DNA from 2 places in the Clostridium thermosuccinogenes genome. Region 1 is predicted to be linked to the other one. Evidence: riboswitches for the same ligand, from Rfam matches in the RefSeq annotation. Region 1 holds a riboswitch; the other holds the start of a gene.
What was found. A riboswitch is a leader RNA that binds a small molecule or an ion and turns the genes downstream of it on or off. The one in region 1 is predicted to bind thiamine pyrophosphate.
Positions count from the first base shown of each region.

Region 2: linked by a shared signal. The riboswitch ahead of thiT (energy-coupled thiamine transporter ThiT) and the one ahead of thiE (thiamine phosphate synthase) in region 1 are both predicted to bind thiamine pyrophosphate.

Region 1 is NZ_CP021850.1:412,039-418,922, reverse strand. It holds gene CDO33_RS01905 (carbohydrate ABC transporter permease) at 1-779, opposite strand, end outside; gene CDO33_RS01900 (ABC transporter permease) at 883-1,836, opposite strand; gene CDO33_RS01895 (LacI family DNA-binding transcriptional regulator) at 2,078-3,088, opposite strand; gene thiD (bifunctional hydroxymethylpyrimidine kinase/phosphomethylpyrimidine kinase) at 3,333-4,127, opposite strand; gene thiE (thiamine phosphate synthase) at 4,458-5,099, opposite strand; TPP riboswitch at 5,267-5,375, opposite strand; gene CDO33_RS01880 (nucleoside triphosphate pyrophosphohydrolase) at 5,688-6,008, opposite strand; gene CDO33_RS01875 (O-acetyl-ADP-ribose deacetylase) at 6,005-6,523, opposite strand; gene CDO33_RS01870 (dipeptide ABC transporter ATP-binding protein) at 6,763-6,884, opposite strand, start outside.
Region 2 is NZ_CP021850.1:2,416,379-2,423,262, reverse strand. It holds gene CDO33_RS10560 (type I glutamate--ammonia ligase) at 1-515, shown strand, start outside; gene CDO33_RS10555 (sugar phosphate isomerase/epimerase family protein) at 663-1,433, shown strand; TPP riboswitch at 1,581-1,683, shown strand; gene thiT (energy-coupled thiamine transporter ThiT) at 1,759-2,397, shown strand; gene CDO33_RS10545 (hypothetical protein) at 2,604-3,749, shown strand; gene CDO33_RS10540 (hypothetical protein) at 4,128-4,895, shown strand; gene CDO33_RS10535 (sodium/proline symporter) at 4,984-6,537, shown strand.

The sequences.
Region 1 (6,884 bases):
AAGTACTTCTGCACAAAAGGATACATCACTAATACAGGAACGCTTGCGACTATAATAATTCCGTACTGCAAAAGCTCAGTAACCCTCTGCTGTGTCGCATATTCTTGCGCATCCCTTGTCATTTCAGTAGATGGTGCATTGACTATTAGAATATTTCTTAATATCAATTGAAGAGGATATTTCTTGTTATCATCCAGGTATATCAGTGCTGCAAACCAATCATTCCATTTACCAACAAAGTAATAGAGTATCATAATTGCTATAATAGGTTTTGACAGGGGAAGAATTATCATAAAGAATATTTTTAAGTGGGAACACCCATCAATATTGGCTGCCTCTAACAATTCATTTGAGATTGTGCTCTGAATAAAAGTCCTTGCGACTATTATATTGAATATGTTGACAGCTCCAAGCGCAACCATAATCCACGTAGTATTAATCCATCCAAGGTAATTTATGAACAGATAAGTAGGGATGAGCCCACCATTAAAGTACAAAGTAATCAGAAGGAAGACCGTGAAAAAGCCTTTGCCGAAAAAATCCTTTCGCGACATTGCATAGCCTGCAGTCATTGTTAAGAAAACTCCGAAGACTGAATGCAGTACTGCATATACAACAGCATTTTTATATCCAAGAATTATGCTTTTATCGGAAAAAATCCTGTTATACCCTTCAAATGTTATCCCTTTCGGGACAAAGAGCACCTTGCCCGCTGAAACATATGCAGGATCGCTTATTGAAGAAATGACTACAAAGTATAAAGGATATAGTACTGCCAAGGTGAACAATGAAAGTAAAGTGATATTCACAGCATCAAATATTTTATCTTCCTTTGTGCGTACAAGCTTAGTGTTCAATCCGCTCATTTGCTCTCCCCCTTTCCTACCACAGACTCGTATCGGTCAGTTTTTTAGCAATCTTGTTGACCGTTATGAGTAGAATGATGTTCACGATTGTGTTAAATAAACCGATTGCGGTAGAATAACTGTACTGCGCACGTATTAATCCCTGTTCAAAAACATAGGTAGCAATAACATCACTGACTTCTCTGTTCAGGGAATTCTGCATGAGGAACACTTTCTCAAAGCCCACGTTCATTATTCCTCCGCAAGCGAAAATAAGAGTTATCACAATTGTGGGTAAAATTGCAGGAATGTCAATATGTTTGATTCTTTGCAGCTTAGTTGCACCATCAACAATTGCCGCTTCATATAACTCTGGATTAACTGACGTTAATGCAGCCAAATATATTATTGTATTCCATCCGGTATTCTGCCATATGTCGGAAAGAATATATAGTGGTATAAACCATTCTTTTTTTGCCATGAAGAATATGGGTTCTCCACCGAGCATTTGAATAATGTTATTTATAAGACCGCTTCTGGGTGAGAGAAAAACCATCATCATTCCAACTAGCACAACTGTTGAAATGAAATGCGGGGCATATGTAATTGTTTGAATCATTCTTTTAAATTTTTCCTGTCGCAGCTGGTTGAGCATGAGCGCAAATATTACGGGCACCGGGAAACCGAAAATTAAACTTGCAAAGCTAATTTTTAAGGTGTTGGAGAGTATTCGGGAGAACGAAAATGAATTAAAAAATCTTTCAAAATACTTGAGACCAACCCATGGACTTCCTAGTATGCCTTTGCTTGGAACATAGTCCTTAAACGCAAGCGTTATACCGTACATTGGAATATAATTCAAAATGATGAGCATAATTACTGTAGGAGCCAGCAATATATACAGCTGATAATTGGCTTTTATGTTTTTGATAATAGCCCGGTATCTCCCTGACCCTCTCGTATTGCTGCTGTTTACAACTATCTTTTCCACTACTTTCCCCCCTGACAGATTTGGTTGATTAGCATTGAATTTTTATAGCACTGCAATGTTGAACCTGGATTAACTGATAAGAAAAAACTGTTGCTGCCCATGCGCTTGACAATTATTCAGAGCATCTCTTATTTAAACGATTACGTAAACGTTTTTATGAGGGATACACTGAAACTGGGACTGTTGATTGATTGTGTCTACCTTAGAATGCTGACAATGGTGAAGCATACAAATGTATAGCTTATATAGAACCTCTGATAATAAATTCAGCCGACATCCTGTATTCCTTAAATCTTTTTGTGGGATTATTTATTCTGTCAATTAAAACCTCCGCAGCCTTTCTTCCCATATCGAAAGCCGGCTGTTTAATAACAGACAATGGTGGAACAGAGATCTTTGTCCAATCATAATCGTCAAATCCGATTACCGCAAGTTCTTCAGGAATCTTGACCCTCTGTTCATTCAAAAAAGCTAATGCGCCCATAGACATCAAATTGTTTGCAACAAATAATGCTGAGAATTTTTGACTGGTAAAAAGCTTTTTTGTAAACTCATAGCCGCTCTCAAAGCTTGTTTTTCCATACTCGGCTATTACGATCAAAGACTCGTCTACCGTAATATTATTGTCCTCAAGTGCTTTTTTGTAGGCAAAATAGCGCTCATCACTTGTAGTAAGCCCCATATGCCCACTAATAAACGCTATTCTGCTATGCCCCTTTTCAATGAGAGTATTAATCGCTTTATATGTAATAGAAAAATTATCTACAAGCACACAATCGCTTTTATATCCTACTGGTTTACGGTCGATAAATACAACCGGATAGTCTCCGCTAATGACTTCATTTAAATACTGGTGGTCATCTACTGTAGGAGCGATTATAAGTCCATCAACCAATTGAGAGTTGAATACACGTATCTGTTCCTTTTCACACTCTATGTTTTCGTTGGAGTTGCTGAATAAAAGGTTGTAACCATGCTCTTTAAGCTTATTTTCTATTCCTTGCGCTATGGTAGTAAAGAAAAAACCGGAAGTATCGGAAGGACAAACAGGTATAATAAGCCCAACAATTTTGGACCTTTGACTTCTGAGGCTTCTTGCTACCAAGTTTGGCCGGTAACCCAACTGCTTCATTGCTTTCAATACTTTTAATTTAGTTTCATCCGACACATAACGGGTTTGGTTAATAACATGGGATACCGTTGCTACAGAAACGCCTGCTTCTTTAGCTACTTCCTTAATATTTGTAGACATCGTATATCGACCTCACAACTGATTGCGTTAAACGATTACGTAATCGTTTATCTAAATTCTAATCCATTTTATCATAGTTGTCAATATGCATTTATTAATTTTAATTAGCAACTCCGCTACAGGCAATTCTCCTTCATCTAGCCTTATGCAGGTCATATTTTAACATTTAAACATACAAATTCCAATTATACGTTACCTTGAGCGTTTCCTGCATCTACCCTTCAAGCCGCCTATATCCTCACTGCTATTTCTCCTCTTTGCAGATATTCCACATGTGGTTGATGGGTCCGTTCCCTTTTCCCAGATCAAGCATTGCTTTCAAAGCGCCTGAAATATATTCCTTCGCTAACTGGATTGACCTTTCCAAATCCAAGCCTTTGGCAAGGCCGCAGGCAATGGCACTGGATAAAGTACATCCGGTTCCGTGAGTATTTTTAGTGTTGATTTTCTCTCCGGTGAACCACCTGTATTTATTATTCTGATACAATAAATCATTGGCATTGCTTGCACTATGCCCTCCCTTGCAAAGAACGGCACATCCGTATTGTCTGCTGATGATTTCCGCTGCTTTGATCATATCCTCTTCATTTTCGATGGGTACTCCTGATAATACGGACGCTTCCGGAATATTGGGCGTCAATAGAAGTGCCTGGGGAAACAGTCTGCTTTTCAAGGTCTCTATTGCGTCATCCCGAAGAAGCTTGGAACCGCTTGTGGAAATCATTACCGGATCCACGACAATGTTCTTCGCATTGTAGAATTTCAGCTTTTCTGATATGGTCTCAATCAGTCCGGCCGATGCAACCATGCCAACCTTTACCGCATCCGGATAGATGTCGGTGAAAATACAGTCCAACTGCTGGCCTAAAAATTCCGGAGTGACCTCCATGATTCCTGTGACACCGGTTGTATTCTGTGCAGTAAGTGCAGTAATCGCACTCATGGCATATACACCATTTGCGGTCATTGTCTTGATATCCGCCTGGATTCCGGCTCCTCCGCCGGAATCGCTCCCTGCGATTGTTAATGCTGTTTTCATCTTATTCTCCACTCCACTGTGTATTTAGTTTGCTTAGTATTAATTTTTGCATTGCTCCTCATAATCCCATACAAGCTGTCTTGCTGTAAGCACCATATATCCAATTGTCCCGGGCCAAGCACCTTCTGTTATGCGGATCGTCATGCAATGCATCCTCAAAATCCAATTGTTAAAACAACGGAAGAAATTGCGTAGCAATTTCAACGCATCGTTTCAACGAGGCGGGAGATTTCAACTCACCGTCTGTTGTAAAATTAGGTACCCGCCACCTTTGAGAGGTGGGGGACATCTTTAGCCTCGTTATAAAATCCAATATGGTTCTGCCTTAAATCATGCCTTCACTATTTTTTCGCTTAGTTTTTTTAATTCAGCCGCAGCCTTCTCAATATCAGTCTGTGCAAAGATTGCGCTGATTACGGCAACTCCGCATATTCCGGATCCCGACAATTCCATTATGTTTTCCCGGTTTATACCTCCTATAGCTACAACAGGGATATTTACGGCTTCATAGATTTCTTTCAGGGTATCACGGCTTACATAATCTGCGTCCGCCTTGGAACCGGTAGGAAATACTGCTCCAACCCCCAAGTAATCAGCTCCTCTTTTTTCTGCCAATACCGCCTGTTCCACCGTCTGTACCGACACTCCGAGAATCTTGTCCCTGCCTATCAGTTCCCGCACATTGCCGGCCTCCATATCATTCTGCCCCACATGAACTCCATCGGCATCCACTGCTATGGCAATATCTACGTTATCATTGACAACAAAAGGCACATGATATTTCTTACACAGTTCTTTAATCTTTTTTGCTTCCTCGAGGAATTTTTCGGCATCCAATTCTTTCTCTCTGATCTGCATAAAGGTTGCACCGCCCTTTAGTGCCTTTTCCACCGCACTTTCAAGAGTTTCACCGTCCAGCCAGGATCTGTCGGTGACAGCATATAAAAGTAAATCTTTCTTATCGAGTTTCATACTTTGCTCCTTTCTGCATAGTTGGTGATATTGTGAATAAGAGGCGTTTTGCTTCGAACATTTTCAACACAATTTTTTATCATGGCATCTCCTTTCGCAAATACAAACTGGTAGTCTGTCAACAGCATAAAAAAACTGCACATACGCCAACAAAAGCATATATGCAGTAATTTCCGCTAAATATATCCCTACGTTGGCATTACCCAAATCAGGTTACGGGTCTAAGCAACACAGCTTACTCTCAGCCTGCTTCAGCAAGCTCCCCTTTGTATTTATCTGTAATTATACTACAATATGGCAAAAAATCAACCTTGGTATTCACTCATTGTTTGATAAAATACTATGATAATCAGCAAGGAGGGGGAAGAAAATAGCAGAAGTTTTATTTATCTATTTAAAGGACTCCATACTTATTGCAAGTAAAATCAATAAATCTCCTGTTGCTTCATATGTCTACAAAAGGATACTGCACTGAAGGATATAGTTTTTCCGGCTCGGAAGCATCACAGAATGCTTTCACAAAATAAATCTTCGGCAATGCAGGCAAGGCCGGAAGCATACCTTACTTCGTTTTCCACTCCATGCACTCTACTCCTCTACAACTTCCTTGAGCAGAAGCCTCTTATCAAACGCTCCCCGTTCCTCAGCCTTTTTCTTGCGTATATTTTCAAAATCCTTAGTATCAACGCCTTTATATTTCAATATGGCATAAACAACTTCCACCAGATCAGCCAATTCATCCACACTGTCTGCCTCAAAATATTCTTTAAGTTCTTCCTCCAGCTTCTGATCCAGGTATTTCTTATAGGCTTGAGGCTCAAGCTCTTCAACAATTGCCTTCTTGCCGTTCTTTTCAATTATCTCCGGAATTCTGTCTCTCACCAGTTTGTTATATTTGGTTGCATTCATTTTTCCCTGATCTCCCTAAAAGCCTCTATATAAGCCTCCATTGTTCCCTCATCAAAGCACACCATGAACACTTTGTCTATACTGCCGTTCTCCTCCAGAAATCCGGATATCTCCTGCATGGCAATCCTTGCGGCACGCCTTACCGGGAACCTATAAGCACCCGTGCTTATTGACGGAAACGCAATGGTTCTTATTCCGTTTTCCACCGCCAGCTGCAAAGAATTGCGGTAGCAGGAGGCTAACAGCTGATCTTCATTATTGTTTCCACCATGCCAGATTGGCCCTACAGTATGGATCACATATTTGGCAGGCAGCTTGTATCCCTTGGTGATCTTCGCCTTTCCGGTCTCACAGCCGTTCAATTTGCGGCATTCCTTCAAAAGCTCCGGACCGGCAGCTCTGTGAATGGCACCATCCACTCCACCGCCACCAAGAAGCGTGTTGTTTGCTGCATTTACAATAGCATCAACCTCAATTTTTGTTATATCTCCCTGAATTATGCCAATGCGTTCCATTGCCATTCCCCTTCTTGTTTGCATTTATTATACAACAATTTCCTACAAAATAAAACGCCTTAGCGCTTACCTGCATATGACTTTAAGTTTTTTCAATTTCATCGATCTTTCTTGATTCGCTTCCGCAAAAAATCTAATACTTCATCGATGAAATTCCCACAAGCTTGTTGCATAATGTTATTCACAGGATACCCTTCCTGGCAAAAGGTGTGTTTGGCAACTTGTATTTTGCCCGTTTTTTATAGCATTGCAGATTTAAGAAGTTCTTTTGTATATTCATGCTGAGGCTGGTAAAACAACTCCCTGACTTCCTTCATCTCTACAATTTCACCCTGATATATTACACAAACCCGGTTGCAAA
Region 2 (6,884 bases), 2.0 Mb from region 1:
ATAGAGCCTACAGAAGTGAAGAGGATGTATTCGAACACTATACTGAGGAGGAGAGGAACAGGCTGTTTGGGGTGCCTCCCGCTACAGTGTGGGAAAACCTCTGCAATCTGCAAAAATACGCAGATAAAGCTGCCGTATTGGAGCAAGGAGGAGTGTTTGAAAAAGACATACTGGAGTCTTATGTCAAGGCTGCCAGAATCCAGTGGACGATGGAACTGTGTGAGCGAATAATAAACGAAAATGCCGAGCTGGTAAGAAGCTGCGTAAAGCTTCATAAAGGCAGAGAATTTAATGATTATGATGAAGAAATCTGGACCAGGATAAATAATCTCAGGCATTACCTTATGAAGAGCTCTCTGAGGGAGGATTCCTTGTTCGCTGAGATAAGGAAGAACATGGATGCTGGAAATTATGATGAAGTGTCCCGGTTGCAGTTGGAGATGGCTGAGAAGATACGAGAGCTTAAAAAGCTGTATACGGAGTATAAGAGAAACATACTGGATATTGAGCCATAGCGTCGCAAGCAGGAAAAATTGAGAATTGGCGGGTATAGCCTTAATCTTGTCAACAAAAGCTATATTTGAAGCAATAAAAGCAATGAACAGGGGTTTAATATGCGATAAAGTAAAAGTAAGTAATTTAGGTTCAGGAGGAATGTAACAATGGCAAAGTCAAATATAGCAGCCCAGTTGTATACTTTAAGGGATTTTTGCAGAACCCCTGAAGATATAGCTAAAACCTTTAAAAAGGTAAAAGAAATAGGCTATGAAGCTGTACAGGTGTCAGGAATGGGTCCGATTGCTCCTGATCAGCTGAAAAAAATCGCCGATGACAATGGACTGGAGATATGTGCAACCCACATAGGTTATCAACGCTTGAAGGATGATATCGAAGGTGTCATAGCAGATCACAAGCTTTGGAACTGCAAGTATGTTGGATTGGGTTCGATGCCGGAAGAATACCGCTCTTCAAAGGAAGGATTTATCCGGTTTGCAAAAGAGGCTTCTGTAATAGCAAAAAAGCTTCAGGAAGCAGGTTTATCCTTTGTATATCACAATCATGATTTTGAGTTTATAAAATTTGACGGCAAAATTGGGCTGGATATAATCTTCGAAGAGAGCGATAAAAGCGCTTTCAATGCAGAAATAGATACTTACTGGGTACAGAGCGGTGGTTCTGATCCTGCAGCCTGGATCAGAAAGATGAAAGGCCGAATGGATATAGTTCACTTGAAGGACATGGTAATGGATATTAAGAAGGGAAGGATAATGGCCGAAGTTGGCGAGGGAAACCTGAACTGGCCTGCAATTCTTGATGCCTGCAGGGAAATCGGAATCAAATGGTACATTGTGGAGCAGGATGTATGCCAGAGGGATCCTTTTGAAAGCCTGGCCATCAGCTTAGAAAACCTGAAAAAGATGGGTTTGCAATAGACAAATGAAATAGCCTGTTGTACCGTAACCTGTTCGGATCAATCGAATCGTGTTATAAGGCTTAAAAATTGTTAATGGTATTTGCTTATTCCCTCAATATGCTTTACAAGAGAATAAGATGATAGTATAATCTATACGAAAACTAAATAATTTCGCTAGGGGTGCCGCAAGGCTGAGAAAGATGCATGCATCTTAACCCTTTGAACCTGATGTGGTTAGTACCACCGTAGGGAAGCTGAACTGTTTTTTTTTGAATTTTGTCGCTTACCTATGGGGTAAGCGATTTTTAGTTTCAGTAAAAAATATTTAAAGGAGTGAAAAGTTTATGTTCAAAATTGTTATTCAGGAAGAGATTTTAGAACTTCTCAATGCAAAGTCCATTGCAACAATTGTTACTCTCGCAGCCCTTGCGATAATACTTGTTGTAATCAGCAAAAGAACGGCATATAACACGAAAACGCTGGCGTATGGAGCCGTAGCAGTAGCGGCCGCATTTCTTCTTTCTTACATAAAGCTCTTTGAGTTGCCGACAGGTGGAACTATTACCATAGCCAGTATGCTTCCAATCTTTGTTTTTTCATACATATATGGCCCCAGAGCTGGTATTCTCGCCGGACTGGTTTATGGTATACTTCAGCTGGTTCAGGGTGCCTATGTAGTTCATTGGGCGCAGATGCTGCTGGATTATCCGATAGCATTTGCTGTGTTGGGTTTGGCAGGCCTGTTTAAAAGGAACATTTACCTGGGAGCCGCTGTGGGAGGAACAGCAAGATTTATTAGTCACTTTCTCACCGGAGTAATTTTCTTTGGAGAGTTTGCTCCGGAAGGCCAGAGTGTATGGCTTTATTCTCTGACATATAATTTGTCATATATGCTTCCGGATACACTGATTTGCATTGGATTACTGCTTATACCGAGCTTAAAGGCTGCCATAAACCGAATAAGGAAAGAAGCGACAGCTTAATATTGAGGGAAATTGGGCTTAAGCTGATAAATAATATATTTAAGCTGATTTGATGCGCCAGCGCTTTAACTGTGATATAATATGAAAAGACGTTTTTATCATTGAAAATCTAAATAAAAACGTAAAATCACTTAAGCATTGAGGAAACTACCGCAATTTGCAGTGAGCCTGTGGGCATTTTTTAATAAGCTTTTGGGGGAGTAATTTTGGATAGGTTAAAGTATGCATATAGAGATCAGCCTGAGAAAGCTCTTGCTTTAGTTGAACGATGGGCCAAGCAGGAAATTGAAGGGTGCAAAATCCTTTCAACAACTGGCATTACCCTATACACCCCGGATGGTTTAAAGAATTACAACGCATTGTGGACACGGGATTATACTTACATGATTGAGTATGCGGGAGAATATATCCCGCTTGAAGATATTCTGGCATGTAACGAATATCTGCTGGAACATGCACGTGAAGGTGATTGCTGGCTTCCGGACCGCGTTTATGCCAACGGCACCACAGCATATGCCGCCGGTGACATGCCTCAAGGTATGGAAAATCTTGATAATAACTCGTTTATTGTCATTGCCATGGATTGTGCATTAAACCGGATGGAGCCTGAGGGTGCAAAGGAATTGTTTGTCAAATGGGAAAAAGTAATTATGACCGCTCTTGATTCTCTTCCCAAGGATGAAAACGGTTTGATTTGGAATGATCCACAATGTCCGCATTCCCCTTATGGTTTTACAGACTGCATACAAAAGACCGGTTCGCTTATGAAAGAATCGCTTCTCCTCTGGCGTGCATACAGAATTATGGCTAAATGGCAGAGCAAGTTTAATCTTCCTTCGGATGTGTCAGTCAAGGCTGCTAAAAAGATAGAAAATGTACTGGTTGACATGTTTAAAAATGACGATGGAATGTTTAATGCAGCTACAGTCGATTGTAAGCAGACAGACGTTTGGGGTAGCTGTTATGCGGTTTCGATAGGTTTCCCGATGCCTGAGAAGCTTAAAGCCAGTATTGCAGACTATCTTGCGGCGAATTACGAGGGGTTGGTACAGTTTGGACAACTGCGGCACACAGCCCCGGGAACCTGTTGGGAAAAGCTGCTTTTACCTGTTAAACAGGGAGAATATCAAAACGGTGCTTACTGGGCAACACCCACCAGTTGGTTTATTGATGCGCTATATGATTATTATCCGGATTTGGCTAGAACTACACTGGAGGATATTATTACATATTTTGAAAACATGGGAATATTTGAATGCATTAATGGCAGTTACCAAAAGCTTAACCACTATGTTGTGAGTGCTACAAATATTCTGCCATCCGCTAGAAAATTGCTGAAAAATAAAATATAACCCCATCTTTTCAAAGCAGAGGAATAGGGTAAAGAGTAAAATGCTCTATGTCAATAGTTGGGGTGGGCTTCAAGTAAAATAAAATATCGATATATCTCTCCAGCGAATGGTCGTGAGACTACTCGCTGGTTTTATTTTAATGAGTAAACGAGGGATGGGTTGCTATTTCATTTATGTTTACATTCTCATCTGAGTTAAGTCTTTGACATCGCATGAAGGAAATGCTGAGCAATTTTTAACCACCCCAGCATCTATTATGGAATCAGGCTTTTTACTTTGAACAGGGCATTTTAACAGGCAACAGGATTGAAAATACTTCACATATGGAACTGAACGTGATAAAGTAATATTATAAAATTTTTTATGTGGAGGAACTAAATGGTATCTAATCATGGCACTGGAAAACTAAGAGGATTCAGAGCGTATTTTCCAAAAGCGCTTAAGTTTTTTGATCTGAAGGACGATCGCTTGGCACCGATAGTTTTTTCAATTGTTTTGTTTGCCAACCTGTTGGGAATATTCCTGCAAGGTCCGACGGATGGTTCGGATATTGCAGATAAAATAACCCCTAGCACCATACCCCTTTATATTTTAATGAATATTATTACAAAATTGGCACTCAGTGTATATCTTGCTGCCTGCATAAAAGAGATGAAAGGGGAAGTGTATTCATTAAAGAGCTGTGTGGATCTGGTGCTTAAAAGATCATTGAGAATATTAGCCGCTTCTGTTGTTTATACATTGTTTACTACAGTATTGATCGTTATTTTGACACTGAGCGGATTATTTTATCTGGCTATTCCGATTTTAGTAATTTACATAATGTACCAGTTCAATACATGCTACATCGTAGATAGAAATTACGGGATAATAGCCTCTTTCAAGGCGAGCAGGAAAGTGACAAGCGGGTATAAGTGGAGGATTTTTGTTTTAACTCTGATATTCACTGTTGTTTTGATTTTTATATCAATGATGATTCTTGGAGTGTTTGTCACTTCAGGGAGCGCACTCATTTATTCCTTTGTCATATATTTTATGCTGTCCCTTTTCAATATGATGAATGAGAAGCTTATTGCTCTATTATATTATGATTTGGAATACGGTGCCTTTGAAATAGAAAAAAAGCTGAAAGATGATGAATTTTAGAAAAATATGAAATAACTTTTGTAATAGGTCTGCCCCTGTAGTATAATTATACAAAAAACTTTATAGTTATTGCTTCAGGGGGTAGATTATGAGCGAAAGCATGCAGATTTTTGTAGCCATGTGCTTGTATATGGCACTGGTGATTGGCATTGGAATATATTATTCAAAACGGGCCAATGAAAGCAGCGAGAATTATTTTTTAGGTGGCAGGTCATTAGGGCCGTGGATCACGGCTATGAGCGCAGAAGCATCGGATATGAGCGGTTGGCTCTTGATGGGGCTTCCCGGGGTTGCATACTGGTGTGGTTTGAGTGATGCGGCATGGACAGCGATAGGCTTGGGAATAGGCACATATGTTAATTGGTTGGTTGTGGCCAAAAGGCTTCGCAATTATTCGGCAATTGCAGGGGATTCAATTACTATTCCTGACTTTTTCAGCAACCGTTTCAAGGAAAACAGAAAGATCATTATGACGCTCTCAGCTCTTTTTATTTTGGTGTTTTTTACAGTTTATGCGTCCAGCTGTTTTGTTACGGTGGGAAAGCTTTTCAGCACATTGTTAGATATAAAATACCAATATATGATGATAGCAGGTGCGTTGTTTGTTGTTATTTATACGGTTTTAGGTGGTTTTCTGGCGGAGAGCGCATCGGATTTTATGCAGGCCGTGGTTATGATTTTTGCACTGGTAACCGTACTTTTAACTGGTATCTGGAATGCCGGAGGTATTTCGGCTGTTATAGAAAATTCCAAGCAGATTCCGGGGTTTTTTGAACTGTTTGGAATTGCACAACCTAAGCTTGTCGATGGAGTACAGCAGATAGGTGAAGCAGGCCGGCCTCTGTTCGGAGAAGCCGGAAACTATGGATTTTTAACAATTATATCTACCATGTCCTGGGGATTGGGATATTTTGGTGTTCCCCAGGTATTATTGAGGTTCATGGCAATTAAAAATTCCGGCGATCTCGGAAAATCCAGAAAGATTGCAACAGCATGGTGCTTTATATCCCTTTTTGCTGCTGTAGCAATAGGAATAATAGGTAGAGCACTATATCCTGATGCCCTGCTTACCAAAAGCTTGTCGGAAAATATATTCATACTTATGTCAACAAACCTGCTGCCTTCCTTGATTGCAGGAGTTGTAATGGCAGGAATTCTGGCAGCAACCATCAGTTCATCGGATTCCTATTTGCTTATAGCAGCTTCTGCTGTTTCCAAGAATATCTTTCAGGGAGTCATAAAAAAGGATGCAACTGATAAGCAGGTTATGATAGTATCGAGGATTATACTACTCATAATAACTTTGGTTGGGATAATAATCGCCCTGGATGAAAACAGTGTCATATTTACGGTGGTTGCCTTTGCATGGGCTGGCTTCGGAGCCACCTTTGGACCTATAATGCTTTTCTCACTGTTCTGGAAGAGGACAACCAGAGCGGGTGCAATTGCAGGTATGCTGGCCGGAGCTGGAATGGTATTCCTCTGGAAGCTGGTTTTAAGTCCCATGGGTGGAATTTTTGGTATCTATGAATTACTGCCGGCTTTCATATTCTCCTCAATTGTTATTTTCTTAGTTTCTTATATAAGTGGAGAACCGTCCAAGGAAATACAGGAGGAGTTTGAGCAGGCAAAGGCATGCTAAAGTTAGGCTGCCATTATGTTATTCCGGTTTCGGGCACGGGAGTGTAGCATTCAAAACATGTTTGAATTAGCCTAGGGTATGGAGATCGAGTTATCATCTCCGTATCCCTTTTTAGTATTTTTAATATCTTGTTATATTGATGATTCCGGACTATGCCTTGAAAGTTTCGTGGTAAAGGAGAATAGTATTTTCTGACTGTCAAAGTGTTTGAGTTGAATTCTAAGTTTGAGTTTTTCTCAAAGGGCATTCAAAGACGTGGTCCTTGTGCTGAAATAATTTATATAAATGGTCAATTGAAAAGGTAATTTCCACTTTGCAAAAGTAAATTCCATGGATGCTGTTATCAT